Regions from separate parts of the Terrisporobacter hibernicus genome, predicted to be linked through region 1. Evidence: riboswitches for the same ligand, from Rfam matches in the RefSeq annotation. Region 1 holds a riboswitch; each other region holds the start of a gene.
What was found. Region 1 has a riboswitch for cobalamin ahead of JW646_RS11940 (ABC transporter substrate-binding protein). Riboswitches for the same ligand answer to the same signal wherever they lie in the genome.

Region 1 (10,809 bases):
GCAGCTTGTAGTAACAAAAAAGAGCAAACTATAACAGATAGAGAAGGAAATGAAGTCAATATACCAACAAATATTGAAAAAATAGTATCTACAGCACCATCTAATACAGAAATATTAGCAGGTTTAGGTGTGGGAGATAAAATTGTGTGTATGGATACATTTTCAGAAGGTATAGAAGGGGTAAATAAAGATGTAAAGAAAATGGATTTTACTTCACCAGATGCAGAGGCAATAATTGAATTGGAGCCGGATATAGTAATAGCTTCAGGGCACAATAAAGTAGGTTCATCTGAAGATCCATTTAAATCCCTTAGTGATGTAGGAATACCTGTAGTATACATACCTAGCAGTGATAGTATAGATGGAATTTATAAAGATATAGAGTTTATTGCTTCTATAGTTAATAAGAAAGATAAAGGCGAAGAAATAGTTTCTAATATGAAAAGTGAAATAGAAAAAGTAGCTAAAGTTGGAAAAACTATAAAAGATAAAAAGAAAATATATGTTGAAATAGGGCCAGCACCTACTTTATATAGTATTGGTAACTCAACATTTTTAAATGAAATGGTTGAACTTATAGGAGGAGAAAATATATTTAAAGATCAAAAATCATGGATATCACCTAGTGAAGAATCTGTAATAGATGCCAATCCAGATGTAATACTAACTACAGTTAACTATGTGAAAAATCCAGAAAAAGAAATAAAATCTCGTGACGGATGGGACAATATTAAGGCTGTAAAAAATAATGAAGTTTATTATATAGATGCAAATTCATCTTCTCGCCCAACTCAAAATATAATAAAAGCTTTAAAGGAAATGGCTAAAGCCGTATATCCAGATGATTATAACAAATAGAAAAAAGATAGTTATAAGTATAATTGTATTATTTGCAATTATTTGGTTAGGAACATCTATAGGAAGCTCGGATATAAGTATATTTGATACATTGTCCATAATAGGTAATAAAACCTTAAATTTACATTTACCAGAAAATGTTACACAAAAACATATTTCTATAATATGGAAGCTTAGGTTACCAAGAGTATTATTAGCATTTTTAGTTGGGGGATGTTTAGCAACTAGTGGAGCAGTAGTTCAATCCATACTAAAAAACGAATTGGCATCACCCTTTACCTTAGGGGTATCTTCGGGAGCTTCTTTGGGAGCAGGGCTTATAATAGTTACAGGAATATCAATACCATTAATAGGTGGATTTACGTTACCATTTATAGGGTTTATATTTGGATTAATTACCATGTTTTCAGTAATTGTTTTTTCAACAAAAATAGATAAGACTATGTCAAATAATACAGTGGTTCTTGTAGGTATGGTTCTATCTTTATTTGTAAATGCATTACTAACTACTTTAACAGCATTTTTTAGCAATGATCTGAAAAGTATAACCCTTTGGCAAATGGGTAGTTTTGCCATGAGAGGATGGACTTACGTAGGATTAATATTACCATTTTTCTTAGTTGGAATGTTAGGTGTATTTAGGTATACAAAAGAGATGGATATTCTTACATTTGGAGAAGAACAAGCCAAGGCTGTAGGTGTGGACACATACAAAGTGAAGAAAAAATTATTTGTTTACTGTGCAATATTAACAGGAGGATCTGTAGCTCTTAGCGGGACTATTGGATTTGTAGATTTAATAGCCCCTCATGTAGTAAGAAAGGCTTTTGGTTCAAATCATAAATATGTTATACCTATGTCTTTTTTATTTGGAGGAGGACTAATGGTAATATCAGACTTAATCTCTAGAACAGTGTTTGCACCAATAGAACTGCCAGTGGGAGCAGTTACAGCGTTAATAGGCGCACCATTTTTTGCCTATGTATATTTTAAAAAAGGAAGTTGATATTAAATGTTAGAAGTTAAAAATCTTTATTGTGGTTATGATGGAAAAGATATAATTAAGAATATTAGTTTTAATGTAAAAAATGGAGAAAACCTATGTATAGTTGGCCCTAATGGCTGTGGTAAAAGTACATTATTAAAATCTATAGTTAATATTATTGATTATAAAGGAAGTATAAAAATAGATAATAAAGAATCATTTATGCTTAGTAGAGTAGAATTAGCAAAAAAGGTTGGGCTTATGAGCCAAATATCTCAGTTATATTTCCCATACACTGTTTATGATACTGTATCTCTAGGAAGGTATGCTTATTCAAAGGGACCTTTTTCAAAGCTTTCTTATAAAGATAAACAAGTAATTGTAGATAGTATGAATAAAGTAGGTGTATATGACCTTAAAGATAAGATGATTACAGAATTATCAGGAGGCCAATTACAAAGAGTATTTTTAGCTAGAATATTTGCACAAGATCCAGATATAATTTTACTAGATGAGCCAACAAATCACCTTGATTTTAAAAATCAAATAGATCTTTTGGAAAATCTTAATGAATGGGTAAAAAATAACAATAAAATTGTAATAGGTGTACTGCATGATTTAAACCTAGTGCAATATTTTGCAGATAAGGTCCTTATGATTAAGGATGGAGAAGAAGTTTCTTATGGAACACCAGAAAATGTATTAAAAGACAAATTGCTAAATGATATTTATGGAATAGATATAAAAAATTTTATGGTGAATATTTTACAAAAATGGGCTTAATATTAAAAAAGTAAAAATATACAAAATAAAAAAATTGAATAAGTTACAAAATATGTTATAATAAAAAAATAAAAATTGAATACATGAGATTTTAAGGTTCTATGTACAATAGATTAAAAGGGAAAGAGGTGTGATTCCTCTACAGCCCCCGTTACTGTAATGTGGACGAAACTCATTAAGCCACTGTGGTATTACCATGGGAAGGTGAGGAGTAGAATGAAGCTAAGTCAGGAGACCTGCCTAAAATCATAAAGTAGTTTCTTCGGGGTGAAGAAAATATTACATTATGAAACATTATGTTTTGACCTTTGAAATAACAAAGCATTTATGTTTAAAATCTATGTATATATTTGCCTAACCTTTTGGTTAGGCTTTTTTTATGACAATTTATAGGAGGAAAAGACATGAAGAAAAGATTATTAGCAATTATAACATGTTTTGTACTAATGTTTGCTGTAGGATGCAGCAGCAACAAAGAGACAACTGTTACTGACAGAGAAGGAAATGAAGTAAAAGTACCAACTAAATTAGAAAGGATAATTTCTGCAGTACCATCTAATACAGAAGTTTTAGTAGAACTTGGTGTAGCAGACAAATTAGTTGGAGTAGATAAGTATTCAGAAGGAATAGAAGGATTAAACAAAGATATTCCTAAAATGGATATGAATAACCCAGATGCAGAAGCAATAATAGCATTAGAGCCAGATATAATAATAGCATCAGGACACAATAAAATAGGTTCTGCAGAAGATCCATACAAAGCAATAGTAGAAGCTGGCATACCAGTAGTTTATATACCAAGTAGTGATAGTATAAAAGGAATATACAAAGATATAGAGTTTATAGCTTCTTTAGTAAATGAAGAAAAAAAAGGTGAAGAAATAATCACTAATATGAAAGCAAAAATATCTAAGTATGAAGAGTTAGGTAAAACTATTAAAGATAAAAAGAAAGTATACTTTGAAATAGGTCCAGCACCGAATTTATTTACTTTTGGTCACAGTACATTTTTAAATGAGATGATTGAAGTAATAGGAGCAGAAAATGTATTTAAAAATGAGAAAAGCTGGTTTGCTCCAACAGAAGAAGCAATATTAGATGCTAACCCAGATGCAATATTTACAAACGTTAATTATGTAAAAAATCCAACAAAAGAAATATCATCGCGTAATGGATGGGAAAATATAAAAGCAATTAAAAATGGGGATGTTTACTATATAGATTCAAACTCATCTGCACGTGGAAACCAAAATATAATAAAAGCTTTAGATGAAATGGCTAAGTCTATATATCCAGATGTATATGGAAAATAAAAATAGAAAGAAAATATTATTAAGTGTGTTAATTGCATTTTTTATTATAAGTATGGGAGCTTCCAATGGAAGTTCCCATATTAGCATTTTAGATACTATATCAATTATATTAAATAAAATTTTCAACTTACCACTTAATGAAACCATAACATCTCCACAAATATCTATAGTTTGGAAAATAAGATTACCAAGGGTATTATTAGCATTTATAGTTGGTGGATGTCTAGCTGTAAGTGGTGCTGTAATTCAATCTGTATTAAAAAATGAGCTGGCATCACCATATACACTAGGAGTATCTTCTGGAGCATCTCTTGGTGCAGGATTAGTAATAGTTTCAGGTGTATCAATACCATTTTTACAGGGACTTACCCTACCTTTAATAGGGTTTATTTCAGGCTTAGCCACTGTATTTACAGTTATAACTTTCGCATCTAAAATAGATAAAACAATGTCAAACAATACAATTATTTTAGTAGGAATGGTATTTTCTTTATTTGTAAATGCTTTGTTAACCACATTAATAGCATTTTTTACTGAGGATTTAGAAAGTATTACGCTATGGCAGATGGGCAGTTTTGCCATGAAGGGATGGTCATATGTAATTCTTATTACACCCTTCTTTATTATAGGAATGTTAGGAGTTTTTAGATTTACAAAGGAAATGGATATACTTACTTTTGGGGAAGAACAAGCTAAATTAGTTGGAGTTGATACACAAAAAGTGAAAACAAAGTTATTTGTGTATTGTGCTGTTTTGACAGGAGGCTCAGTAGCCTTAAGCGGAATTATAGGATTTGTAGATTTAATTGCACCTCATATTGTAAGAAAAATATTTGGCTCAAATCATAAATATGTGGTCCCTATGTCATTTTTATTTGGTGGATGTTTAATGGTTGTAACGGATTTAATAGCTAGAACTGTATTTTCACCAATGGAACTACCTGTTGGGGCAGTAACAGCTTTAATAGGAGCACCATTCTTTGCTCATATATATTTTAAAAAAGCTAGGTGATATTAAATGTTAGAAGTAGAAAATTTATATACAGGATATGATAAAAAAGAAATAATTAAAAATATTAATTTTAAGGTAAAAAGAGGTGAAAATCTTTGTATTGTAGGGCCAAATGGATGTGGTAAAAGTACACTTTTAAAATCCATTGCCAATATTCTTGAATACAAAGGCAATGTAAAGATAGATGGGAAGGAAGTAAGTAAGATTAGCAGATTGGAACTGGCTAAAAAAATAGGTTTAATGAGTCAAATAACTCAACTATATTTTCCTTATACTGTTTATGATACTGTATCATTAGGAAGATATGCATATTCTAAAGGAGCATTTGCCAGATTATCTTCTAAGGATACTGAAATAATAATTGATAGTATGAAAAAAGTTGGCATATATGAATTAAAAGATAAGATGATCACTGAATTATCAGGAGGACAACTTCAAAGAGTTTTTTTAGCAAGAGTATTTGCTCAAAATCCAGATGTAATTTTACTTGATGAGCCAACTAATCACTTAGATTTTAAGCATCAAATAGAATTATTGGAAAATTTAAATGATTGGTCAAAAAATAATAATAAAATAGTTGTTGGTGTATTACATGATCTGAATTTAGTTCAGTATTTTGCCGATAATGTTCTTATACTTAAAGATGGAAAAGAAGTTGAATATGGACTTCCTGAAGAGGTACTTAGTGGATCTACATTAAATAAGGTTTATGGAATAGATATAAAAGATTTTATGAAAAATATTCTACAAAAATGGGCTTAGATATATGAAAAAGGGATGTTCAATGAACATCCCTTTTATTTATTAGCGATTTTCTATATATTCTACTATATCGCCTATAGTTTTGAAGTTTTCAGCATCTTCGTCTGGTATTTCTATATCAAACTCTTCTTCTAGACCCATTATAACTTCAACAGCGTCTAAAGAATCAGCATCTAGGTCTTCTTTAAGAGATGTTTCCATAGATAATCCATCTTTACCATCTAAACCCAGTTGTTCAACTATTATATCTCTAATTTTTTCAAACATTATAACCTCCAACATAATTTAAAATTTAATTGTAGTTTAATATAATATGGTCAATTTTTCAATATATAATCAAAAAAAGTCCTAAAGTTTTAAAATAATGAATATAAATTTAATATAGATAATAACTTTAGGAGGAAGAGTAATGAAAAACATAGGATTATTATTATCGTCAATTACAGCTTTTTTTATAATTCTTGGTTGTCTATTTTATAACTCATTGCTTATAGATATGAATAGAATAAAAGATTATGTTACTGAGAGCAATGTTATCTTACAAGAGGTTATGGAAAATCAAGGTAAAGTTGATGATAAAAAAGGAGAATATATATCTAGATTAATGAAGATAAAAAAGGGAATGGAAAATTCACATACTTCTTTTTTATTTGACAAATATAAAGTAATCAAAACTTCAGCTATAGAATTACTAATAGATGTGATAAGTGAGGATAATGAAGAAGATAAAGAAGAATGCTTAAAACTAGTATTTAAAGCAAATAATCAAAGCCAAGATGAGCTAAATACGCTTATGAATAAAAACTTTATTGAAGTAACTTATTTGTGCTTGAAGACATATATTAGTATATAGTAAGATAACCGTTTGACTTTGAGGGGGGAGTGACATGGCGAAGTTAGAGGATACTTTATCAAGATTTTTCGGTGGAGATGATTGTGGATTTAATGGAGGACTGTTAATAGTAATAGCTATTGTATTTTTACTTTTAGCTACGAACATATTTGATGATATATTTGACGATGACAGTATATGGATTTGGGTGATTTTAATTATATTACTATTATTCAATTTTGATGATAATTGCTGTTGCTAGTTAAAAGAAAGTTAATAACCCATTTTAGATATGAACTTATTTAATATCTGAAGTGGGTTATTTTTTATGTCAATAGATAATTGTGGTTGAAACTTTGATTATGAAGATTTCTTAACTTTACATAAATTCTAAGTTAAGATTTATGTGATAATCTTTTAATAATAAATTAGTAAATCAGAAGGGGAGCGTAAATTATGTGAAATAATAAAACTTTTGTATATTTATTGTAGAATATGAGTTTAGTTGTTTTGAAGTAAGAATGTAAAAATTTTGGGTTTCAAAACTGTAATAAAAATATCGAATACGTAATAAAAAGTACGTTGAATAGGTAGTATATTTTTAGAAATAAATCTAATGATAAAATTAGTTTATAATTTCTCTATTAATGAATTATAACTAGATTTTAATAAAAATAGTTTGATTTTAACTGAACATTCATTATTGTAGAAAAATGTCTTGTTTTGTAAAATTTACCTGTCGATAATTGTTTTTTATGTATTGTTATGATGTTATAATAATATTTGTAAGAAAACTAAGTTAACAGCAAGGGGGAATTATCATAAAAAAGAGAGTATGGGCGATTACAACAATATCACTAGTAGCTGTAACAAGATTCATGAATTTTAGTGACAGTATTAACGCTCTTGATAACCAAAAAAAGATAGAAGAGGCACAAGTTGCCAAAGGAATTGAAATAGTAAAAGAGTTAGAGAAAAAAGATGTATCACAATCAGAAGAAAAAATTAACCTTGTGCAATCTAATTTGCAAGGAGTTAACATAAATCAAGAAAGTAACGATCAAGAAAATAACAATCAAGAAAATAATAATGAAAAAATTAATCTTATAGATAAGTTTTCAAGTTCTGTTATATTGGGAGATTCGAGAGCTGAGTCAATAGTATCCTATGAGATTTTAGATAGTTCACCAGTAGTAGCTTATAAAGGAAGGAACCTTATAAGTGCACAAAAAGAAGGAGATATAAATAAAGCTATTAGTTTGGCTCCGGCAAATCTTTTCTTAACTTATGGATTAAATGATGTGGAGTTATATGGTGATCCTTCAGATTTTATAAAAGAATATGAAAAGGTAATAAAAGATATTCAAAGTAAATTACCAAATACAAAAATTTACGTAAACTCAATTTTTAAAGTTAAAGACAAAGCGATAAGTGAATCTCCATCCTTAAAAAATGTACCTCAGTTTAATACAGCTATCATAAATATGTGCAATAAACTAGGCGTTACCTATATAGATGGCTCATCAATAGTTGATGAAAGTTCATATGAAGATGATGGAATACATTTTAAACCTGGATTTAATAAAAGATGGGTTGAGATGTTAGTTCAAAAGGCTAACTTGTAAGGAAGGAGACAGATATGAAGATAAACTTAAAAAAGAAGTTACTAATGGCTACATTTCTAATAACAACTGTAATTACAGTTGGCTGTGGTGTTAATAATGATCAAAGTGTGGACAAAATAGAAACTGAGATGAAACAGGAAGTAAAGTTTGACAAAATGAAAAAAGGAGATAGTAAATCTCTTAAACGTTTTTATAAATTAAATGCAAATGATTACGATGGAGTAATTTTATATACACCGCAGTCAACAATGGATGTAAATGAAGTATTAATAGTGAAGGTAAAAGATGAATCTCAAATTCAATCCTTAGAAGATAGCATTGATTCAAGAGTTAACTATCAACTAGAAAGTTTTTCGGGATATGGTCCAAAGCAATGTGATTTAGTTGATAATTATGAATTAAAATCAAAGGGAAACTTTGTGTTTTTTGCTATCTCTGAAAATGCACAGCAAATAAAAGAAGCATTTTTAGATAGTATTAAGAAATAGCATTTCAGAGGAGGCGATTAAAATAGTATTCAGTAGTATAGTTTTTTTATTTACGTTTTTACCAATTTCACTTTTAATTTATTATATTTCACCAAAAAAATTTAGAAACGCCATATTATTACTAACAAGTTTAGTGTTTTATGCATGGGGGGAACCAGTGTATATATTCCTCATGATAGGAACAATTATATTTGATTATATTATGGCACTGAAAATAAATAAGTATAAAAGGGATAGAAAGAAAGCAAAGCAATTTTTTATATTTACACTTTTAGTAAATGTGGGAATTTTAGTGTTCTTTAAATATGTAGGATTTATAATAGGAAATATTAATGGTATATTTTCAATTAACATTCCTTTTAATGAACTGGCTTTACCCGTAGGGATATCATTTTATACATTCCAAGTACTATCTTATATTGTAGATGTGTACTTAGGCAAAGTTAAAGTGCAAAGAAGCTTTATTTCTTTTGGGGCTTATGTTACCATGTTTCCCCAATTAGTGGCAGGACCTATAGTTCAATATGAAACTATAGAAGAACAATTAAATTATAGAGAAGAATCTCTTGAAAAGTTTGGACAGGGTGTGGAACGTTTTATCCAGGGTTTAGGCAAAAAAGTACTACTTGCCAATAGTATAGGAATCATATGGACAACAATAAGTGCCATGGATCTTGGTAGCATGTCAGTATTAACAGCTTGGATAGGAATAATAGCCTATACTTTCCAAATATATTTTGACTTTAGTGGTTACTCAGATATGGCCATGGGTTTAGGAAAGATGTTCGGATTTGACTTTATAGAAAACTTTAATTTTCCTTATATTTCAACAAGTATAACTGAATTTTGGAGAAGATGGCATATATCTTTAGGTTCTTGGTTTAGAGAGTATATTTATATACCTTTAGGGGGAAACAGAGTTAGTCTAGGAAAACAAATAAGGAATATATTTGCTGTATGGTTTTTAACAGGGCTTTGGCATGGAGCAAGTTGGAACTTTATAGTTTGGGGATTATATTATGGTGTAATCCTTTTATTAGAAAAAATGGTATTTGCTAATATATTAGAAAGAGTACCAACATTTATAAAGCATATTTATACCATGTTACTAATTATGATAGGCTGGGTATTCTTTGCCAGTCCAAACTTATCTTTTGCTATGGAATACTTAAAATCAATGTTTGGATTTGGAAATCATGTGCTTATGGATAGTGCAGGAATTTACTATTTATACACAAATGCAATTATGTTTGTGATTTTAGGAGTATGTTCTACACCTATTGTAAAAAACATTTTAGATAGAATAGTTGTAAAATCAAAGTTAGGATATGTTAATGGGTCTCTAATAACATATATGGTGATTCTATTTTTAGCTACGGCTTATTTAGTAAATGAAACTTATAATCCCTTCCTATATTTTAGATTCTAGGAAAGGACGTGATTTAATATGAACAGAAAAAATAAAATTAAACAAAGACAACATTATAAAACTTCAGCACTATTATTTATACTTTTTTTAGTATTATTTGTTGGAGCTAATATAATAACTAAGGATAAGACTTTTTCGGAAAGAGAAAATAGAATGTTGGCAGGAAAGCCAAAGTTTTCAGTTGATAAATTATTAGAAGGAAGGTTTACTTCTAAGTTTGAAGATTATGTGGTGGACCAATTTATAGGAAGAGACTTCTTTACAAATGTGAAGATAAACATGGATAAGTTATTAGGAAAAAAAGAGTCCAATGGAGTTTTCTTAGGAGAAGATGGATACTTAGTAGAAAACTTTAATAAGCCTAATGAGAAAGCTGTTAAAGAAAATATACAAGCTATAAATAATTTTTCTGCCAGATACAAAAACATAAAACAATATATGTTAATTTCACCAACAGCAGTGAGTATTTTAAAGGATAAGCTTCCTATAGATGCACCAGTTATGGACCAAGAAGCTTATTTACAATCTTATAAAGATAAATTACCACAAAGTGTATCCTTTGTAGATAACTATAAAACTATGTATGATCATAGAAATGAATATATTTACTATAAAACAGATCATCACTGGACATCTTTAGGAGCATTTTATTCATACAAAGAGTTAGAAAAGTCTATGGGACTTGAAGAAAGTCCAGAGGATTATTACACGCAACAAATGGT
Region 2 (10,809 bases), 1.9 Mb from region 1:
GAAAAAAGGATATAAATTTTTGACTATGGAGGATTATTATGAGTAAAAAAGTTTCTCCAAAGAATATATTAAAAAACGGTGGTTTATTTATTGGATTAATTTTATTAACTTTTTATATAATTTTTAAAAATAACAATATAGAAGAGATTATAAATGCAATCTCTACTTTAAATATAAATTATATAGTAATAAGCATAATTTGTAGTTTCACTTTTGTTATTTGTGAAGGTATAAATATAGGTAGAAGTCTAAAACTTATGGAGTATGAAATTAATTTTATAACTTCCATAAAATATGCAATTATAGGCCTATTTTTTAGTTCTGTAACTCCTTCTGCAACAGGAGGTCAACCAATGCAAGTTTACTATATGCACAAAGATGGAATTCAAGTATCGCATTCATCTTTAGCTCTTCTTATGGATCTTGCTAGTTTTCAGTTTGTAACAGTTACTATGGCCATAATAGGGTATGTAACTCAACATGAATTACTAGTTAATACTTTGGGGAATATTAAATACTTTGTTGCACTTGGAATTTTTTTAAATACAATAGTGATGATATTTATATTAACAGCAATTTTTTCAAAAAGATTTATAGGAAAGTTTATTGATTTTATTTGTTTTATTTTAGTTAAAATCAAATATAAAAAAGTAGATAAATTTAAAGAAATGGCATTATGTCAAGTGAAAGAATATAAAGACAGTGCTAAATATTTTAAAGAAAATAAATTAACAGTTTTAAAAATTGTATTAACTACAACAATACAAATAATAGCTCTTCACAGTATTTCGTTTTGGGTATACAAGGCATCTGGTTTAAGTGGGTATTCTTTTGTGACAGTAGTTATGTTACAATCAGTTTTATACATTAGTGTATCTGCATTACCACTACCTGGAGCTGTAGGAGCTAGTGAAAGTGGATTTATGCTTATTTACAAAACTTTGTTCCCAGTTCAACTTTTAAGCTCAGCTATGCTTGTAAGTAGAGGAATAAGTTTTTATTTATTAGTACTATTAAGTGGCATTGTTCTTGCTACCACTTATCTTTTAAACATCAGAGGGAATCATTACATTAAAGTTACTAGAAAAAGAAGAGGTGAAAATTTTGACATATAATATACTGGTTGTAGAAGATGATATAGACATAATAAAGCTACTAAAGATTTATCTTGAAAATGATGGCCATAGAGTGATTTCTGCTCAGAACGGATTGGATGCATTACAGATAATAGAAAATATAAAAGTTGATTTAGTAGTAATGGATATTATGATGCCAAAAATGGATGGTTATGAATTAACCATGAGAATAAGATCAAAATATACTATTCCAATAATAATTTTATCTGCTAAAAATGAAGATAGTGATAAGATAATGGGATTAAATTTAGGTGCAGATGATTATATAACAAAGCCATTTAATCCATTGGAAATAGTGGCAAGAATTAATTCTAACTTAAGAAGATTTTATGATTTTAACAAAGTAGTAGTACCAAAAGATGAAGAGGTACAGTTAATAGTTGGTGACTTAACTTTAGATACTCAAAAGTTAGCTCTTTACAAAAAAGGAGAAGAAGTTGTAGTCACACCTACAGAATATAAAATTTTGGCTCTTCTTATGAAAACACCAGGAAAAGTATATACAAAGTTGCAAATATGCGAAGCGATTAATGGAGATTATATTGAAAGTGACAATAATACTATGATGGTTCATATTTCTAGACTGCGTGAAAAAGTTGAAGATGATTCTAAAAATCCTAAGTATATAAAAACTGTGAGAGGAATTGGATATAAAATTGCGAAAAAAGAAAAGTAAATTTTTTACCATTTTAGTTGGAAATTACATTGCTTTTACAGTAATAATTATAATTTCTATTATATGTATATTACATGGTATAAATCATAAAATAAAAGATATTGCTAGTGAACCTAGAATTAATGAATTAGTAGATTATGCAAGCTTAATTACTGAAAATGGAAATCATCAAATTAATAAATCACGTATAAAAAAATTAGCTGGAAAAGATACTTTCATTCAATTATTAGATGAAAATAATAAGGTTATATATGAGAGTGTGCCTGGAAAATTCAACAAAGAATTTACAAAGGGAGAGTTAAGCTGTATACATGATTATTATGTGGATCCATATATTGATATTCAAAAATATAAAAATGATAAAAATAAAGAAAATGTATCAGTATCCATAACTTATTATGATGAAAATGACGATATTCATAATAAAATTTACGTGGTAGATGATAAATTAAATTTAATATATACGAATACGGGAGATACTAGAAAATCTTTTACTAAAAATGAGTTTAAATATTTAACAGGAGCTTATCTAAAAGGATATGATATTAGAAAATATTCTTTTAAAGATAAGGACAATGAAAAGTTAACGCTTTTAATAAATACTCCTTCTCTTACTAATGAAATATATAGTAAAATTTTGATTACTTGCATATGCGCATTTGTATTATTTATACTAATATATATTATCTTAATTATAATATTTATAACTTGGCTAAATCATAAAGTAAAAAGACCGATTAATATTTTAAATGAAGCCATTGTCAAGTTTAAAAACGGTGAGCGTGAAAATTATTTAGATTATGATGGACCACAGGAATTTTGTGATATTTGTAGTAGTTTCAATGATATGTCAAGGAAGTTGTATAATAGTGAGAAAAAGCGTGAAAGCTTGGAAGAAGAAAAACAAAAAATCCTTGCGGATATATCCCATGATTTAAAAACACCAATAACAGTTATAAAGGGATATTCAAAAGCTGTTTGTGATAATCTAGTTTCAGAAGAAGAAAAAGATCAATATCTTATGACTATATATAAAAAAGCAGATCACTTAGATGAATTGATTAATACTTTTTATGAATATAGTAAATTAGAACATCCAGATTACAAATTTGTTTTTGAAAAAATAGATTTATGTGAATATGGTAGAGTTTATCTAGCAGGAAAATATGAAGAATTAGATATAAATGGAGTGGAGTTGGAAGCTGATATTCCAGATGACCCTATTTATTGTAAGTTAGACAGATTTCAGTTAAAGCGTGTTTTTGAAAATATTATATCAAACTCATTAAAACATAATAAAAAAGATTTATCCATATTATTTGAAATAGAAGAATATTTTGATATGGTGAAAATAAATATTGCAGATAATGGCCATGGAATTCCAAAAGAAATACGAAAAAATATTTTTAATCCTTTTGTGGTTGGGGAAAAATCTCGTACTAAAAAAGGTTCAGGGCTGGGACTTGCCATAAGTAAAAAAATAGTAGAAGCTCATGGTGGAAGTATAAAAATTGTGGATGCTAGAAAAAACTATAAAACAGAATTTGAAATTATACTTCCAAGAGAAGTATAGAATTTTAATCAAAAAGATTTATTGATGCCAGGTATGAATTTTCATACCTGGCATTTTTTAATTGCATAAAAACATAAGTACAATATTATGAAGGGTGTGAAAAGTAGTACTATGATGGTACTACTTTTATTAGAAAAAAGACTATACCAAAGTCTGAATAAATATACAGTATAATGAATATGAGGTAATAATTTGTAAACTTATTGAATATTATAGATAATAAAAAATAGTAATGTAAATATATAAATAATTAATATATGTAAAAAATGAAAAATATTTTTTATTTTGGAAGTGCGGTGAGATTCCGCCACAGATTATCCCTGCTGTAATAAGTTACGAAATTTGCTATTACCACTGGAGTTATCTCTGGGAAGGAGCAAAGAGTAGGTTTGAGCTTTAGTCAGAATACAGGCATATTGTAAGTTTATGGTGAAAGTTTCCGAAGGCATAATCGGAGGTTTATTTTTCATGTGGTTTTTGATAATTATATGGAAATTAATCTTCCTTATAAATAATAATATTTTTAATAAAGAAGGGGATGTTTTTTATGAACAAAAGATTTAGAAAATTTGCAACTACAGGAATGGCGGCAGCTATAATGTTATCAATGGGGGCAACATCATTTGCAACTGATTTTTTTACAGAGTATCCTAATTTAACTAATTATAATACTGATTATAATTATACTGTTGAAAAAGGAAGTGGAACAAAGGATCAAGCTTTAATGGTTCAAGGCGCAACAAGTAATTGGTATGGCACAAGTCTTTTTAATAATGAAGCAGATGCAAATTCTATTAATTGGAATATTGTACAAGGAAGTACAGATGCTGTAAGTGTTAGCAAACAAGCTCCGAAAGCAGTAGGAAATCAATTTGCAGCTAAAGGAAATGCTGAGATTGATACGTCAAAGAATGCGGGAGTGGCAGTTGTAGAAGCAACAAATACAAAATCAGGATATATGGACTTTACTGTAGTATTAAATCCAAAGGATGTACAAAAAGATGTTTCTGGTGTGAATGTAAGAGCATACGATGCTTCAAGTGGTAGTTTTAAATTTTTAAAAAGTAATAAAGGGTCTGTATCAACAAGTGCTGTATCATCTAAAATAAATTATCCATCTGCAATGGATGCAATATCTGTTGTAGCTGATAATTTTGTTGATGATTTACAATGGGGAAGTAAATTCTTAAAAAATGTAAATATAAATAATAAAGATTATCCATATATGGAAAATGAACTTGGTTGGATGTATAGAGTATATGATTCTGAAGGAAATGCGACTTCTGAACAAAAAATGGTAGATGTTTCTGAAAAAGTTGGCGGAGAAACATTTGATGTGGAGTCAGGACAAACTGTTGTTTGGGCATATGGAGGCTATAGCGTACAATTCCCAGAAAACTTGTCAGGGTTACCTACTAAATAGTAAACAATTAAACCATTTGTGTTAATAAATATATTTATTATTACAATAAGAAAGATGATAAATTTATTACATAATTGGTAATTTGTTATAAAAGGGGTGCTTTCAGAGCACCCTTTTATAGATTTATAATATTTTAATTTTGGGGGGAAAGATATGAGGAATAAAAACACTAAGAAATTAAGTCAAAAAATTATTAGCTCTTTTCTTGCATTTATTATGGTGTTTACCTTATCTACAGTATCATCAATAAAATCTTTTGCACAAGAAGTGTTAACACAAAAAGTACATGTAATAGTAGAAAATACTACGTACTCTAAAAAAGATGGAGCAGCATGGGATGGAACTTTAGTAGATGATTGGGTAAAAATTGAAGACAATATGACTATGATGGATGCAATAGTTAAAGCACTAGATAAGGTGAAAGCTACACAAACAGGTGCAGAAAATAACTACATAAGTGAAATCAATGGACTAAAAGCATTTGATGGTGGATCTAGTTCAGGATGGATGGGAACTAAAAATGATTGGTTTGTTAATCTAGGATTTGGGGCATTTAAAGTAAAAGCTAATGATGAAATTAGAGTAATGTATACTACTAAGTTTGGATCAGATATAGGTGGAAATTATAGTAAGAATGATACATCATTAAAAAATATAGATTTTAGTGAAGGAAGTTTATCACCTAAATTTAGCAGTGAAACTAAAGAGTATACACTAGCACTTGGAGATACTAATAAAATAACTGTAAAACCAACAGCTGCTAATAAAAACTACCAAGTAAGAGTATATAAAGGTGAAGATGTAGACACATCAAAAGAAGGATATAAAAGAAGTGAAGAAATAAAAGTACTAGATGGAGAAACTATAAAGGTTATATGTGGTGATAAGTCTTGGCCAGGATCAGGCCAAAATATAGAATCTAGTACATATACATTTAAAATAAAATCAAATATTAAATCAAACACGGCTCCAGTAACGAGCAAAGAAAGTGACAGTGCTAGTATTAAGCTAGGAGAAACTTATTCCCTAGATTTATCTAAAATATTTAGTGATAAGGAAAATGACAAATTAACATATAAAGTATCAGTTGATAATAAGGAAGAAGTAGATGCGGATTCAAATTATTCATTTAAACCAGAAAAATCAGGGAATTATAAACTAAAATTCATAGCAAATGATGGAAAAGAAGCATCAAAACCTTATACATTAAATTTATCAGTAGATGATGAAAAAGCCTATGAAATAAAGACTTTGGACACAGAAAATGGACAAATATCAGTAGATGTAAAAGAAGGTAAATTAAATACAAAAGTTACTTTAACTGTAAAACCAGATGAAAATTTTGCAATGGATACATTGGAAATAAAAGACAAAGACGGAAATGATATAAAAAGAGAAATAGATCAAGACAAATCTGATGGTATTAATTATATATATACATTTAAAATACCTTCTTCAGCTGTGAAGATAAAGGCCACTTTTGATAAGGCATATACATATAGCATTGAAGGTCATGATTGGTATAATATGTCCTCCTTAGAGGTATACAATAGATACGGTGAAATAGTAAAGCCAAAAAAACTTAAAGAATGCCACGGTAATAGATTTGAGAAAGGTTCTTACCATCTGACAGCAGGTGAATATAAATACACTTTCTTTGGATATGAAAAAAATATAGGTAGAAAAGGAACGTTCCAAGTAGAAAAAACTAAGGAAGAACAATCAAAAACTTTTTTCCCATTTGAAATATATATAAACGAATATAAATTAAATGAAAAAGATAGCAATAAAGTAAATATAGAAATAACAGATCCAGATGGAAAAATACTTGATATAAAGCCAGGATATAAAGAGAAAACATTTCAGGATTATTATTATGTGTTAGAAGCTAAAGGAGAAGATAAGAAATATAAAATAAAAGTTACTCCAGTAGATAAAAATGTAAATTACACATTTACTACTCAAAATTGTGATTCAAACGATCAAATATATACATATGTAAGTGCTGAACTTGATGGATCAAATTGTACAAGTACTAGAACGATAAAAGTATATTTACAATCTAAATCTGAAGATCCAATAGAATATAGAGTAAATAAAGGGGCAGGTCTTCATCTATACAATATATATGGAGAAGCATACAGAGAGCTTTTTGAAGTTAAGCCACTGTCTGTAGATACATCAAACAAAGAATATGATAGTTATAAATTCCAAGTGCCCTCAGATCACTATAAGTTAGTAGCAGGTGGAGGAGATACGCAATACGTTAAGACAACTAAACCATATTTTTATTTAGATACAGAGAAAGTAAAAGAAGCCATTACCCTAGATTTAGTAAAGAAAAAAGACTATGAAGAAAATCCATACTATCGTAATAAGTGGGATGATATCTATACAAATATTACTGATGAAGGTAGTCATGTAAATATGAATGTGGGAGACACCCAAAAGCTAGAAACATTTCGTGTTTGGCAGGGAATGACAAGTCCCGTTTCAAATAAATTTGTTGAACCAGATAAACATTATGAAGTTATATATGGAAAAGACAATTTATCTATAGAAGAAAAAGGCAAGGAAGGTAGAAAATATGTAAATATGACTGGTAAAAAAGAAGGAATAGCAGTTATTAAAATTACATACGATCCTTTAATTGAAGGTCAAGAAGCAACTAGTGATCCTGGATTTGACAAGAAAAGAATATATGGATTTAATGCAATAGATAAAGAACAAACAGGAATAGTTATAGTAAATGTAGGTGGTAGCAGAGGAGATATAGATCCTAATTTTAAAGTAAGAGATAGAAAATGGACAAAATACGATACAGTATATTTTACTGGAGATACAACATATCCAGATGGAACAGTTGTAAAAGGCAAAGGATATGGAGAATATACTTTTACACCATCTAAAGGTGTTACAGTAGAAACACATGATCCAATACATATAGATAGTGATTTTGCAAATAATTGGACAAAATACGAAGCAGATAAAAATGGTTCCTATACTATTAAAGTTAAGACTGGTAGAAATATAATAAGAATGACATCTGGTGATAATGTACTTTATTATGTATTAGACGCTATGGAAAGTGATATAAGCATATCTAATGATAGCAATAAAGGTAAGGAGCTTAAAGTAGGAGATAAAGCAAGTGTAAGCTTTACAAATTTAGAAGTGCCAATTTATAAAATGGCTACTATATATAACCCAGGTTTTCCTGATAGAACATTCTTAGTGTATGATTTAAATGGAGAAACTATAGAAGGTCCTCATAAGCAATATTCTGTAAATAGCCCTTTAACATTTACAATAGATAAAAAGGGTACTTACAAATTATCTAAAGGAAAAGTACATGCACAGCATATGGGAAGTCCTCTAGATACTCATTGCAAAATACCACAAGAGGGTCTATCACCAAACTTTAATGCAGGATATGGAGATAATGATATTTATTTTAATATTATGCCTGATATACAAATAAGTGTAGATGATGAAGATACATCAATACCAAGAGCTAAAGTATTAGTTAATGATGAAAAAGGTGGAAAAGCTACAGTAGAAAAAGTAAGTGAAGATGTAGACAATAAAACAGCAAAATATAAACTGACAGCAACAGCAAATGAAAACTATGAATTTGAAGGATGGAGCCTTAAAGGATCAGATGAAATAGTATCAACAGATGCACAGTACCAAGTAGAAATAGATAAAAATACAGAGTATGTGGCAAACTTTAAGTTAGCATATATACAAGATAAAACATTAAGATATACAGTATTAGAAGATGAAACATTGTCAGTAAAAGAGCCACTTGATGAAAATGTTACACAAGTTGTAATTCCATCAGAAGTAGAAGGAAGAAAAGTTGTAGAAATAGGAGATAGAGCATTTTATTCTTGCCAAAAACTAACTAAAGTAGAATTAGCCCAAGGATTAAAAGTGATAAAAGCAAGAGCATTTATGACTTGCACCTTATTAGAAAGTATAGAAATACCGGAAACAGTAGAAGAATTAGGTCAATCAGTATTTGCAGGTTGTGAAAACATGAAGTCAGCAAAACTACCAAGTAAATCATTAAAAACAATACCAAGATCATTGTTTAATGGTTGTAAGTCATTAGAGAGTATAGAAATACCAGAAGGAATAGCAGTATTAAAAGATTCGGTGTTTACAAATTGTGTAAGCTTAAAAGAAATAAGACTACCAAAGAGTTTGACAAATATAGAATATCCTGAAATGGTATTTAGATATTGCCAAGCACTAAAAACAGTAAAAGGATACAAAGGAACATATGCAGAAGAATTTGCTAAAAAATACAACTATACATTTGTGGACTTAGATGTAAAAATGCCAGAAGCAACAGTATCAGCTAATGATGAAAAAGGTGGAAAAGCTACAGTAGAAAAAGTAAGTGAAGATATAGACAATAAAACAGCAAAATATAAATTAATAGCAACAGCAAATGAAAACTATGAATTTGAAGGATGGAGCCTTAAAGGATCAGATGAAATAGTATCAACAGATGCACAGTACGAAGTAGAAATAGATAAAAATATAGAGTATGTGGCAAACTTTAAGTTAGCATATATACAAGATAAAACATTAAGATATACAGTATTAGAAGATGGAACATTGTCAGTAAAAGAGCCCCTTGATGAAAATGTTACAGAGGTTGTAATTCCATCGGAAGTAGAAGGAAGAAAAGTTGTAGAAATAGGAGATAGAGCATTTTATTCTTGTCAAAAAATGACTAAAGTAGAATTAGGCCAAGGATTAAAAGAGATAAAAGCAAGAGCATTTATGACTTGCACCTTATTAGAAAGTATAGAAATACCGGAAACAGTAGAAGAATTGGGTCAATCAGTATTTGCTGGTTGTGAAAAAATGAAGTCAGCAAAACTACCAAGTAAATCATTAAAAACAATACCAAGATCATTGTTCAATGGATGTAAGTCATTAGAGAGCATAGAAGTGCCAGAAGGAATAACGGTACTAAAAGATTCAGTATTTACAAATTGTATAAGCTTGAAAGAAATAACACTACCAAAGAGTTTGACAAATATAGAATATCCGGAAATGGTATTTAGATATTGCCAAGCACTAAAAACAGTAAAAGGATACAAAGGAACATATGCAGAAGAATTTGCGAAAAAATACAACTATACATTTGTAGACTTAGATGTAAAAATGCCAGAAGCAACAGTATCAGTTAATGATGAAAAAGGTGGAAAAGCTACTGTAGAAAAAGTAAGTGAAGATGTAGACAATAAAACAGCAAAATATAAACTGACAGCAACAGCAAATAAAGGATATATATTTATGGGATGGGCATCTAAAGAAGATGAAAGTAAGATACTATCAGAAGATGAAACATACTCAGTAACTATATCAAAAGACAGTGAATATGTAGCTATTTTCAAAAAAGAAAATAAGGACCCACAAGCAACAATCGCCTCAACTCCTGAAAAAGGTGGAAGTGCAAAAGCTGAAATGAAATCAAACGATAAAAAAGAAGAAACAGCAACATGGATTTTAACAGCAAAAGCTAATACACATTATGAATTTGTAGGATGGATAGTAAAAGGTACAGATAAAGTAGTATCAACAAATGCGACATATGAGGTGACAATAGACAAGGATACACAATATGTTGCAAAATTCAAATATGTAGGAGAATACCCAATAGCAAAAGTTGAAGCAAATAAAGGAGGCCAAGCAGATACTAAGCTAGTAAGTAAAGATGAAGAACAATTAACAGCTAAGTGGATTTTAACAGCAAAAGCAAATAAAAATTATGAATTTATAGGCTGGACATTAAAAGGCTCAGATAAAATATTGTCAAATGAAAAAACATATGAAGTAACAATAGACAAAGATACAGAATATATAGCAAAATTCAAATACGTAGGAGAATACCCACAAGTAAGCTTAGATACAAATGAAGAAAAAGGTGGAGAAGTAAGTTTTGAACTATTGAGCAAAAACGAAGATGATTTAACATCTA
Region 3 (10,809 bases), 760 kb from region 1:
ATCAGAAGCAGAAAAATGTATATCAATAGGGATAGAAATGGCAGAAAAGTGTATTCAAGATGATTATACTTTAATTGGGATAGGAGAGATGGGAATAGCTAATACTACTCCATCTACTGCCATAATTTCAGTTTTTGGAAATTATGACCCACAAGAAATTACTGGTATAGGAGCTGGTCTAAAGAAAGAATTAATTGAACATAAAGCAGAAGTAATAAGAAGATCTATAGAGTTAAATAAACCTAATCCTAAAGATGCAATAGATGTACTAGCTAAAGTGGGTGGATTTGAAATAGGTGCTATGGCAGGTGTAATCTTAGGATGTGCAGCTAATAGAATACCTATTGTGCTTGATGGATTTATATCTTATGCAGCAGCTTTATTAGCATATCATATTAATCCAAAAACAAAGTATTATATGATAGCTTCCCATTTATCAGCAGAACCAGGAACAAAGAAAGCTTTAGAGATTATGGGACTTCAACCATTTTTAGACATGGATATGAGGTTAGGAGAAGGAAGTGGAGCAGCACTATCTTTTAATATAATAGAAGCAGCAAATTACATATATAAAAATATGGCAACATTTGATGAAATAGATATGGGAAGATAGATATCTAAAGGAGAGCAATTATGAGTAATATCATTTTAGTTACAGGTGGAGCAAGATCAGGTAAAAGTAGTTTTGCTGAATCACTTTGTATAAAACAAAATAATAAAACAGCATACATTGCTACGTCAGTAGCATTTGATGATGAAATGAAAAATCGAGTTAAAAAACATCAGGAAGGTAGGCCGAAAAATTGGAAAACTTATGAAATATATAAGGATATATATTCCATAGTAGAAGAATTGAATAAAAACCATGACACAGTAATAATGGACTGTGTAACTCTTATGGTGAATAACTTAATGTTTACTCAGGGGATAGAAGTTGATGAAGCTACTTCTGAAGAATTAAATGAATTAGAAAATTATATAAGAGAACAAATAACTAAATTATTAGAAGCTGTTAAAAAAACAAACTTATATTTTGTAATAGTAACTAATGAAATTGGAATGGGAATTGTGCCAGAAAATAAATTATCTAGAATATATGGTGATTTTGTTGGAAGAGCAAATCAATTAATAGCTAGTTATAGCAATGAAGTTTACTTTGTTGTAAGTGGAATTCCTATGAAAGTGAAGTGATAATTATGAAAAGATTTATAGGGTTATTACAGTTTATGACTAGAATACCTATTAAAGCAGATATTGGATTTGATGAAGAGTTTCACAAATCCATAGTGTATTTTCCATTAGTAGGATTTGTAATAGGGTTGATTTCTTTTAGTATAGGAAGTTTGTCAATTCAAATATTTGATCCATTTATAACATCTATAATAATTGTAGCAGGTGAAGTTATTTTAACGGGTGGTCTACATATTGATGGCTTGGGAGATACATTTGATGCCATATATAGTAACAGAGATAAAGAGAGAATGTTGGAGATAATGAAGGATTCCAGATTGGGAACTAACTCTCTTCTAGCTATATTATTTTTAGTATTAATAAAAATAGGATTATTGAATTCTGCTATAAATAGCAACCTTATGTGCTTAGTTATATTTATGCCTATGATATCTCGTTTGGGAGTTATAGTTATGCTTTATAAAACTGTGACACCAAGAAAAGTAGGCATGGGAAATGTATTTATTGGTAAAGCAACTAAAGGTATGTTTATAACAGCAATATTATATACTGTTGCTATTCTTGTAGTTATTACTAAATTCTTATTTTTATCAACTACTTTAAATATAATAAAATTATTATTATCAATTGTGATAGTAATGTTATTTGATTATTTATTTAAAAATCATATTTATAAGAAAATTGATGGTGTAACAGGAGATATATTGGGATGTACTATTGAGTTAGGAGAATTAATATTTTTATTATTTTCCTATATAGCTATTCTAATTTAAGGTGATGAAATGATAAAGTTAATTTTGGTAAGACATGGTATAACTGTTTGTAATGAAGGTGGAGCTTTGTCAGGATTTAAAGATAGTATATTAAGTGAAAAAGGAAGGTCACAAGCAAATAAGATTGCAGAGTATTTAAAAGATGAAGATATAGATAAAATATACACTACACCTTTGTCTAGAACAAAAGATACAATGAAAAAATTGGCTGAGATTAAAAACATTCAAACTGAAGAGACTAGTCTATTGAATGAAATAAATTTTGGTGACTTTGAGGGACTATCATTTAAAGTAATTGAAGAAAAATATCCTGAAGAAGTTGAAAAAATGATAAAAGAAGGATTTGAATATAAGTATCCTAATGGTGAGAGCTTGAAAGATACCTTTACAAGAGTAAAAAATGAAATGAGTAAAATTATAAATGATAATGATAATTCAACAGTATTAATTTGCTCTCATGGAGGTACAATTAGGAATATAATTTCTTATCTTATATGTAATGATTATAAATATCATTGGAATTTTAAAATAGATAATGGGTCTATAACAGAGATAGAAGTAGATAATAACTTTGCGGTAATTAATAAATTAAATGATACATCATATATGAATATGTAAAATTAAGAAGAGAACCTAATTTGATAGTAGGTTCTCTTTATTATTAGTATAAAGATTTATAAATATTATAAACAATATCTTTACTTAAGGGAGTGTAGGCATTTGCCATTAATCTACCTTGGTTAATAAGAACATTTTCAGTAAAAGATACTAAATCTTCCTCTGTGACACCATAGCCTTTTAAAGATTTCTTTGGAAGTATTTCATAAAGTAGACTATCCAATTCTTCAAAGACTTCTTTCTCAGAACAATTAAGAATTTCGGTTAAAATATTATTGAGTTTTTGGATTTTTCCACTTGGATTTAATTTTTCGTATGTTTTAAAAATTTCTGTAAAACAAACATAATTAGATTCTCCATGAGGAACGTGGTAAATTGAACCTAAAGGATAACTCATTGCATGAACAGCTCCACAACCGGCATTACCAAAAGCTATACCAGCGTAAGTGCTAGCGATTAAGAAGTCATCTAGAAGATTATTCAAATCATCTCTTCCATTATCAACAATATTTTTAAATCCATTAATAATCATTTTTATAGCTTCTATAGAGTACATTTCTGTAAAAATAGAAGCTTTTGGAGATACAAAAGACTCGATTGCATGAATAAGAGCATCTATTGAGCTTGCAGCAAAAACTTTAAAAGGTAAAACCTTTAATAGCTCAGGGATTAACACTGCATAGTCTGCTAGAATTGAATCATGAGCAAGACCCAATTTGCTGTTTATAGAGTTTAAATGAAGTACAGATATATTAGTAACCTCGCTACCAGTACCACAAGTCGTAGGAATAAGTATTAGTTCTTTATTTTTGACAGGTTCAAATTTCTTTTCAAATAAATCACAAACAGGTGAAAATTTTTCTAAAGCAAAAAGTTTTGCAACATCTAAAATACTTCCTCCACCAATTCCTATAACTCTTTTATAATCAGTCTCTTTAACTTGAGCATATATTTTTTCAACCATTATATCAGTAGGTTCTCCACTACCGAAGTCTCTTCTGTATACTACATTAGCATCTTCAATAAAATTTTCGAAAAATGGTTTGTAAATATATTCATTTGTTATTATTAAGTCACTTTTATTTATATTGAATTTTAAACAAAATTCTTCACACTTATTAAAAGTAAGTATTTCTGGAGATAATTTAAAACTTTTCATATGTAATCCTTTCTAATAATTCAATTTTTATTATGAATTGTATTATGATAATTATATCATAATATATTTAGTAGTATTATTTGTGAAAGATATGTGTAAATAAAAAGTTAATTGTTAGGTTTTATAATTAATCAACTATAATTATTGATTTGGTAAATAATAAAGAAATAGCAATATAAATATATAATTAAAGAGTTGAAAAAGATAAATCAAAAAATATCTTGCAACTCTTTTTTATTATTAAGTGCTAAAAATATTACTGAATTTTAAACAAATAGACTATACTTTTATTAAGTGCAAAATTAAAGGATATAATAATAAGAAGTATTACTTACAAAAGGAGATTATTATGGATATAATAGAAAACTTAAGAATTCAAGGGGTAAGTGAGTCTCTTATAGAGGATGTACAACATTTTAGAAAAGAATTTAAAGTTGATAAAGAAGTAGAGCACAGGGTGACAAAATCGCCGGCGTTTTATATTGGTGAAGATATTTTGTCCATGTGTATATCTGCTATTTTAGAAGAAGAAAATATATTATTATCTGGGCCTAAGGCTACGGGGAAAAACTTACTTTCGGATAATTTATCAGAGATATTTGGAAGGCCTCAGTGGAACACTTCCTTCCATATAAACACAGATAGTTCATCACTAATTGGAACAGATACTTTCATAGATAATGAAGTGAAACTTAGAAGAGGATCTGTATATGAATGTGCCATTCATGGTGGATTTGGTGTTTTTGATGAAATAAATATGGCTAAAAATGACGCAATAGTTGTTGTTCATTCTGCACTAGATTACAGAAGAGTAATAGATGTGCCAGGATATGAAAGAATAAACCTTCATCCAGCAACTAGATTTATAGGTACTATGAACTATGAATATGCAGGTACAAAAGAATTAAACGAGGCCTTAGTTTCTAGATTTTTAGTAATAGATATTCCAGCAGTAAACGAAGATAAATTAATGATGATTTTGAAAAGAGAATTTCCTTGTACTGATGAAGAAAAATTAAATCAATTTGCAGGAATTTTTTTAGATTTACAATTAAAATCTCAAAATGGAGAGATATCTACAAAGGCAATTGATTTAAGAGGATTAATAGGTGCTTTAAAAACTATTAAAAGAGGACTTAGACCAACCCTTGCTATTAATATGGGTCTTACAGGAAAAACTTTTGATATTTATGAAAAAGAAATTGTGGATGATATTATTAGGACAAGAATACCAGAGAAATGGGAAAGTAAAGATATATTTCCTAATTTAAAATAACCTGAAGTAGGTGATAAAATGAGTGGAAATACTAATTGGATATATAATAACTACGAATTTGAAAATAGAGTAAATAATTTGGCATGGACAGTTTGTGGTATGTACGAGGAAGATATAGACTCAAGTGAAAAAGATTATTCATCCAAAGATGTTTCTTTGTATTTTGGTATAATTGCTGGAGCAAGAAGAAAGTACTTAGATTGGGATATAATTAAAAAATATATAATCAGTAGAATAAAAAAATCCTACGATAAAGATATTTTATATACTTTGATTGAACTTGTGCTTAATTCTGTAGTAGAAGATAAAGTGATAAATGAAAGGCCAGGAGTTGAGGAAATAAGAAGCAAAGCATACAAAGACATTCTTGTGAATTATAGTAAAATTAATAAAGAAGATATATTACAGACATTAAGATATACATTTATACTTCAAGCTATGAACAGACACCCTGCAGTGGATGGTTTGACAAGAAGAATAATGAAAGATATAAAATCTATTGATTGTAACGATGATTTGATGAATATCTTAAAAAGATTAGATGAAATTTATTTAACTTATTTTGAGTTTATAATAAACTCTCAAAGAGAAATTTCACAAGGAAATGAACAAGATATAAAAAATGTAAATGTGGACTTTGATACTTTCTCAGATTTTATGTATGAGGAGTTATATATGGATGAGGAAATAGAAACCATAGAAAGTGAAATTAATAATATAAGTAATACCATGCTAGTTGAAAACTTAGGTGAAATGGGTAGTGGAGATCTAGGAAAATCCTCAAATAGAGTTATATATGTGGATGAAGTTATGGCTCAAAAAATATATGATAAAGTAGAATATTACTATGGTAAAGCATTTCTAAGTGAAAGTGAAATAAGGAAAATTGAAACTAAACATTGTAGAGATGTTCATGAAGGGTGTAGGGTTCATTTTACGGATGGAGTATTACGTAGTGAATGTAACAATGTTTTTCAGTTAAAATATGTTACGAGACAAAAAGAAAACAATTTATACAAATATAGAAATAATATTAAACTACATAAAAGAAGTATTAATAAATTAAAAGAAAGCATATCAAGAATATTAATAGAGGAAAGTGCTATTGATAGAATTTATTCCGACGGAGGAACTATTTGTGCCAATAGAGCTTGGAGAATAGGAAGAAGCAACAATTCAAAAGTTTTTTATAAGGATATAAGAAATGAAAAAGGAAAGTATGTTATAGATATATTACTTGATGCCAGTGGTTCACAAAGTAGAAACCAGTTTAATGTGGCAATACAGGCATATATAATTGCTACTGCTCTTACATCAGTTGGAATTCCCAACAGAGTTATGGGATATTTAAGTTTTTTAGATTATACTATATTAAAAAGATATAGAGATTATAATGATAATATTAATTCTTGTGAAAATATATTTGAGTATTTTGCAGCAGGAAATAATAGAGATGGACTAGCAATAAAGGCAGCAAGTGATTCTTTATTAGAAAGAGAAGAAGAAAATAAAATACTTATAATACTTAGTGATGGTAAACCAAATGATGTGAAAATAGGAAAAGATAGATCAAGAAGTTTAAGAGGAGAGGCTTCTTATAAAGGAATGATAGCAGTAAAAGATACGGCTTTAGAAGTTCGAAAGGCGAGAAAACAGGGAATACTTGTATTAGGGGTTTTCACTGGGAAAGAAAAAGATTTAGAAGCAGAAAAAATAATTTATGGTCAGGATTTTATTTACACTAAGGATATAGAAAGATTTTCTGATATAGTTGCGATGTATTTGAAAAAAATAATAAAAAATTAAGATATTTTAGCAAAATATGAAATAAAATAATTGTTAAAAATTAACAAATATTCTTTTGTATGTGCTATACTTATCTTAGTTAAAAAATTAAATTAATTAAAGTATTTTAGGTTCTTAAACTAAGATTAATAGGGAAAAAGGTGAGATACCTTTGCAGCCCCCGCTACTGTAATGTGGACGAAACTTTTAACCACTGTGGAAACATGGGAAGGGAAAGGAGTAGAATGAAGCAAAGCCAGGAGACCTGCCTACAATATAAAGTGATTTCTTCGGGGTAGGAGAAATATCTTAATAAAAATTTTTATTTGAAGATATTGTGCCTAACTTGAAGTTAGGCACTTTTTAGTTCTTATGAACTTGAATAAGCCCTCAACCTATTTTATTTCAAAATAGTTTGAAAATAGAATAACCCTTAACCTATACCTTAGGATTCTCCAAAATCCTAAGGTCTTTTTTTATGATAATTTACAGGTTAAGTATTTTATATTTTATTCATGGGAATTATTATAGTATTATGGAGTTTGAAGAAAAAATAGAATTAGATTAAAATATATTTATATGAGCATTATAGGAGGATATATATGATTTCAGATATAATAGAAAAATTAAATCCAGCTCAGAGAGAAGCGGTAGAAAATACAGAGGGACCTGTTTTAATACTTGCTGGAGCTGGATCAGGAAAGACGAGAGTTTTAACTACTAGAATTGGTTATCTTATGGAAGATAAAGATGTTAAAGCTGAAAATATTTTAGCTATAACATTTACAAACAAAGCTGCAAATGAGATGCGAGAAAGAGTAGAAGAAACTTTAGAAGGAACAGACACTAAGGAAATGTGGATTACAACATTCCATTCTTGTTGTGTTCGTATTCTTAGAAAAAGTATAAATAAAATAGGCTATAATAGAAGTTTCGTAATTTATGATAGTCCAGACCAAGTTACTTTAATTAAGGACTGTATGAGAGAATTAGATATTAGCGATAAAGCATTTGATCCTAAATATGTATTAAGTTGCATATCTAATGCAAAGGATAAATTGTATTCTCCTAAAAGATTCTTAAAATTAAATGAAGGTGACATATCTAAAACAAAAGTAGGAGAAATTTATGCACTGTATCAAGATCGTTTAAAAAGAAATAGTGCCTTAGATTTTGATGACTTAATAATGAAAACAGTGGAACTGTTTAAAGAATGTCCAGATGTGTTAGATTTTTATAGGAATAAATTTAGATACATAATGGTAGATGAGTACCAAGACACAAGTAAAGCACAATATGAATTAATAAAATTATTAGCTAAACAACACCAAAATATTTGTGTTGTTGGAGATGATGATCAAAGTATTTATGGTTGGAGAGGAGCTGACATAAGAAATATCCTAGAATTTGAAAGGGATTATGACAATGTTAAAATAGTAAAACTTGAGCAAAACTATAGATCAACACAAGTAATACTAGATGCAGCTAACCATGTTATTGCAAATAATACAGAAAGAAAAAGAAAAAGACTTTGGAGCGATAAAAAAGAAGGACAGCTAATAAAAATCCAATTGTCAGAAAATGAAATTGATGAAGGTGATTTTATAGTAAATACTATATCATATATGAAAAGATATGAAGATAGGTATTATAAAGACTTTGCAGTTTTATATAGAGCCAATGCACAAGCTCGTTCTGTGGAAGATGCATTAAATAGGGCAGGAATACCATATAATATTTATGGTGGTATTAAATTTTATGAAAGAAAAGAAATAAAAGATATTATAGCTTATCTTAGAGTAATACAAAACCCTCAAGATGATATATCTTTAAAAAGAATAATAAACGTTCCTAGAAGGGGAATAGGCCTTAGAACTATAGAAAAAATAGAAGACAGAGCCAGCTTAAAAGAAGAGAGTATTTATTCCGTATTAATTGACATAGAAGATAATTCTGATATATCAAGAAAAGCTAGGGCTAGTATAAGTGAATTTGTAGATTTAATGTCTACATTAAGAAGTTTTACAGATGTATATACTGTCAGTCAAGTTATTGAAAAAGTATTGGATGTAACAGGATACAAAGATGAATTACTAAAAGAAAAAAATAACGAAGGAGAAGATCGATTAGAAAACTTAGAAGAACTTATATCAGTAGCTTTAGAATTTGAAAGTTCAAGCGATGATAAGAGTTTAGAAACATTTTTAACAGGAATAGCTCTTAGTGCTGAACCAGATAGCGAGGAAGAATCTGAAGATAGAGTCTCTTTAATGACAATACATTCTTCAAAAGGTCTTGAGTTCCCAGTAGTATTTTTAGCGGGAATGGAGGAAAAAATATTCCCAATTGCTAGAGCGATACAATCAATGAGAGATAGTGATATAGAAGAAGAAAGAAGACTTTGCTATGTTGGAATAACTAGGGCAAAGGAAGAATTATTTTTAACTTTAACAAGAAAGAGAACTTTATATGGAAGAACTAATCCTTCAATTGCATCTAGATTTATAGAGGAATTACCAGGTGATTGTATAGAAAGATTAAATAAAGACCAAAAAGAATTATCTTTTTCTAAGGCAAATTATAATATTCTTGATAAATATACTCAAAAATATAAAATGAATAATATGAATAAGGTTGAAGTTGCTAAAAAAGCAAATGCTACTATAAAAAATACATCAAATGAAAGTAATATAGATGACTTAAAACTTGGAGCTAAAGTGCATCATCCAAAGTTTGGCTTGGGAACAGTAGTAGCTTTAAAAGGTCCAGATGTGACTATAGCTTTTGATAACCAAGGTATAAAAACTATAAATAAAGAATACACGACTTTAGATTTAGTTTAATAGGAGGAGTTATGAAAAAACAATTTGCTGAGAATTTAATAGATTATATTTATGATAGTCCAACTGCATTTAATGCAGTTGAGACTAGCAAAGATTTATTATTAAAAAATGGATTTAATGAACTGAAAATGAATGAGAAATGGAAACTTAAAGTTGGAGGAAAGTATTTTATAACTAAAAATTCATCTTCATTAACAGCCTTTGTAATAAACTCTGACAATATTCAAGATGGATTTAGAATAATAGGGTCTCATAGTGACTCACCAACCTTTAGAATTAAACCTAATGCAGAGATGACTGTGGAAAATTCATATTTGAAATTAAATACTGAAGGTTATGGCGGTGCTATACTAAGTACTTGGTTTGATAGACCATTGGCTGTTGCAGGCAGAGTAGTATTAAAATCAGAAAATGTATTATGTCCAAGACAAGAGATAATAAATATAAATCGCCCAGTTTGTATAATACCAAATATAGCTATTCATATGAACAGAAGTATAAATGATGGATATAAGTTTAATAAGCAAAAAGATACATTGCCTTTAGTTGGATTAATCAATGATACACTAGAAAAAGATGATTTTCTATTAAATGAAATAAGTAGAGAACTAAATGTGGATAAAAAGGAAATTCTTGATTTTGATTTGTATTTATATGAATATGAAAAAGGAAATATAATTGGACCAAGTGAAGAGTTTATATCATCTTCTAGGCTTGATAATTTGTCTATGGCTCATGCAAGTTTACATGGGTTAATAGATTCAAAAGGAAAAAATGGTATAAATATAGCTTCTATATTTGACAATGAAGAGGTAGGCAGTTCTACGAAGCAAGGGGCTGACTCTAATATGTTACTAAACCTATTGGAACGAATTTGCATAAGTTTAGGCAAAGATAGAGAAGAATTCTTTTCAGCTATTTATTCATCTTTTATGATATCTGCAGATTTAGCTCATGCTCTTCACCCAAATTTTGTTGAAAAGCATGACCCAACAAACAAGCCTATTATGGGTGGTGGGCCTGTAATAAAAATTAGTGCAAATCAAGCCTACACAAGTGATGCTTTTTCATCAGGAGTATATAAAAATATATGCGAAAAATGCGGAGTTAAATATCAACAATTTGTGAACAGATCTGATGAAAGAGGTGGATCCACAATTGGGC

Region 2: linked by a shared signal. The riboswitch ahead of JW646_RS02395 (hypothetical protein) and the one ahead of JW646_RS11940 (ABC transporter substrate-binding protein) in region 1 are both predicted to bind cobalamin.
Region 3: linked by a shared signal. The riboswitch ahead of pcrA (DNA helicase PcrA) and the one ahead of JW646_RS11940 (ABC transporter substrate-binding protein) in region 1 are both predicted to bind cobalamin.

What each region holds. Positions count from the first base shown of each region.
Region 1 is NZ_CP081135.1:2,428,221-2,439,029, forward strand. It holds gene JW646_RS11925 (ABC transporter substrate-binding protein) at 1-858, shown strand, start outside; gene JW646_RS11930 (FecCD family ABC transporter permease) at 842-1,864, shown strand; gene JW646_RS11935 (ABC transporter ATP-binding protein) at 1,871-2,626, shown strand; cobalamin riboswitch at 2,704-2,884, shown strand; gene JW646_RS11940 (ABC transporter substrate-binding protein) at 3,031-3,939, shown strand; gene JW646_RS11945 (FecCD family ABC transporter permease) at 3,929-4,951, shown strand; gene JW646_RS11950 (ABC transporter ATP-binding protein) at 4,958-5,713, shown strand; gene acpP (acyl carrier protein) at 5,756-5,980, opposite strand; gene JW646_RS11960 (hypothetical protein) at 6,123-6,566, shown strand; gene JW646_RS11965 (hypothetical protein) at 6,601-6,807, shown strand; gene JW646_RS11970 (GDSL-type esterase/lipase family protein) at 7,424-8,170, shown strand; gene JW646_RS11975 (DUF4358 domain-containing protein) at 8,185-8,658, shown strand; gene JW646_RS11980 (MBOAT family O-acyltransferase) at 8,831-10,087, shown strand; gene JW646_RS11985 (DHHW family protein) at 10,106-10,809, shown strand, end outside.
Region 2 is NZ_CP081135.1:482,583-493,391, reverse strand. It holds gene JW646_RS02415 (polysaccharide deacetylase family protein) at 1-46, shown strand, start outside; gene JW646_RS02410 (lysylphosphatidylglycerol synthase transmembrane domain-containing protein) at 39-1,115, shown strand; gene JW646_RS02405 (response regulator transcription factor) at 1,105-1,812, shown strand; gene JW646_RS02400 (HAMP domain-containing sensor histidine kinase) at 1,793-3,385, shown strand; cobalamin riboswitch at 3,626-3,816, shown strand; gene JW646_RS02395 (hypothetical protein) at 3,933-4,808, shown strand; gene JW646_RS02390 (leucine-rich repeat protein) at 4,962-10,809, shown strand, end outside.
Region 3 is NZ_CP081135.1:1,663,965-1,674,773, reverse strand. It holds gene cobT (nicotinate-nucleotide--dimethylbenzimidazole phosphoribosyltransferase) at 1-613, shown strand, start outside; gene cobU (bifunctional adenosylcobinamide kinase/adenosylcobinamide-phosphate guanylyltransferase) at 634-1,191, shown strand; gene cobS (adenosylcobinamide-GDP ribazoletransferase) at 1,197-1,964, shown strand; gene JW646_RS08035 (histidine phosphatase family protein) at 1,974-2,582, shown strand; gene JW646_RS08030 (4-hydroxybutyrate dehydrogenase) at 2,626-3,741, opposite strand; gene JW646_RS08025 (AAA family ATPase) at 4,091-5,017, shown strand; gene JW646_RS08020 (VWA domain-containing protein) at 5,036-6,823, shown strand; cobalamin riboswitch at 6,915-7,089, shown strand; gene pcrA (DNA helicase PcrA) at 7,405-9,645, shown strand; gene JW646_RS08010 (M18 family aminopeptidase) at 9,657-10,809, shown strand, end outside.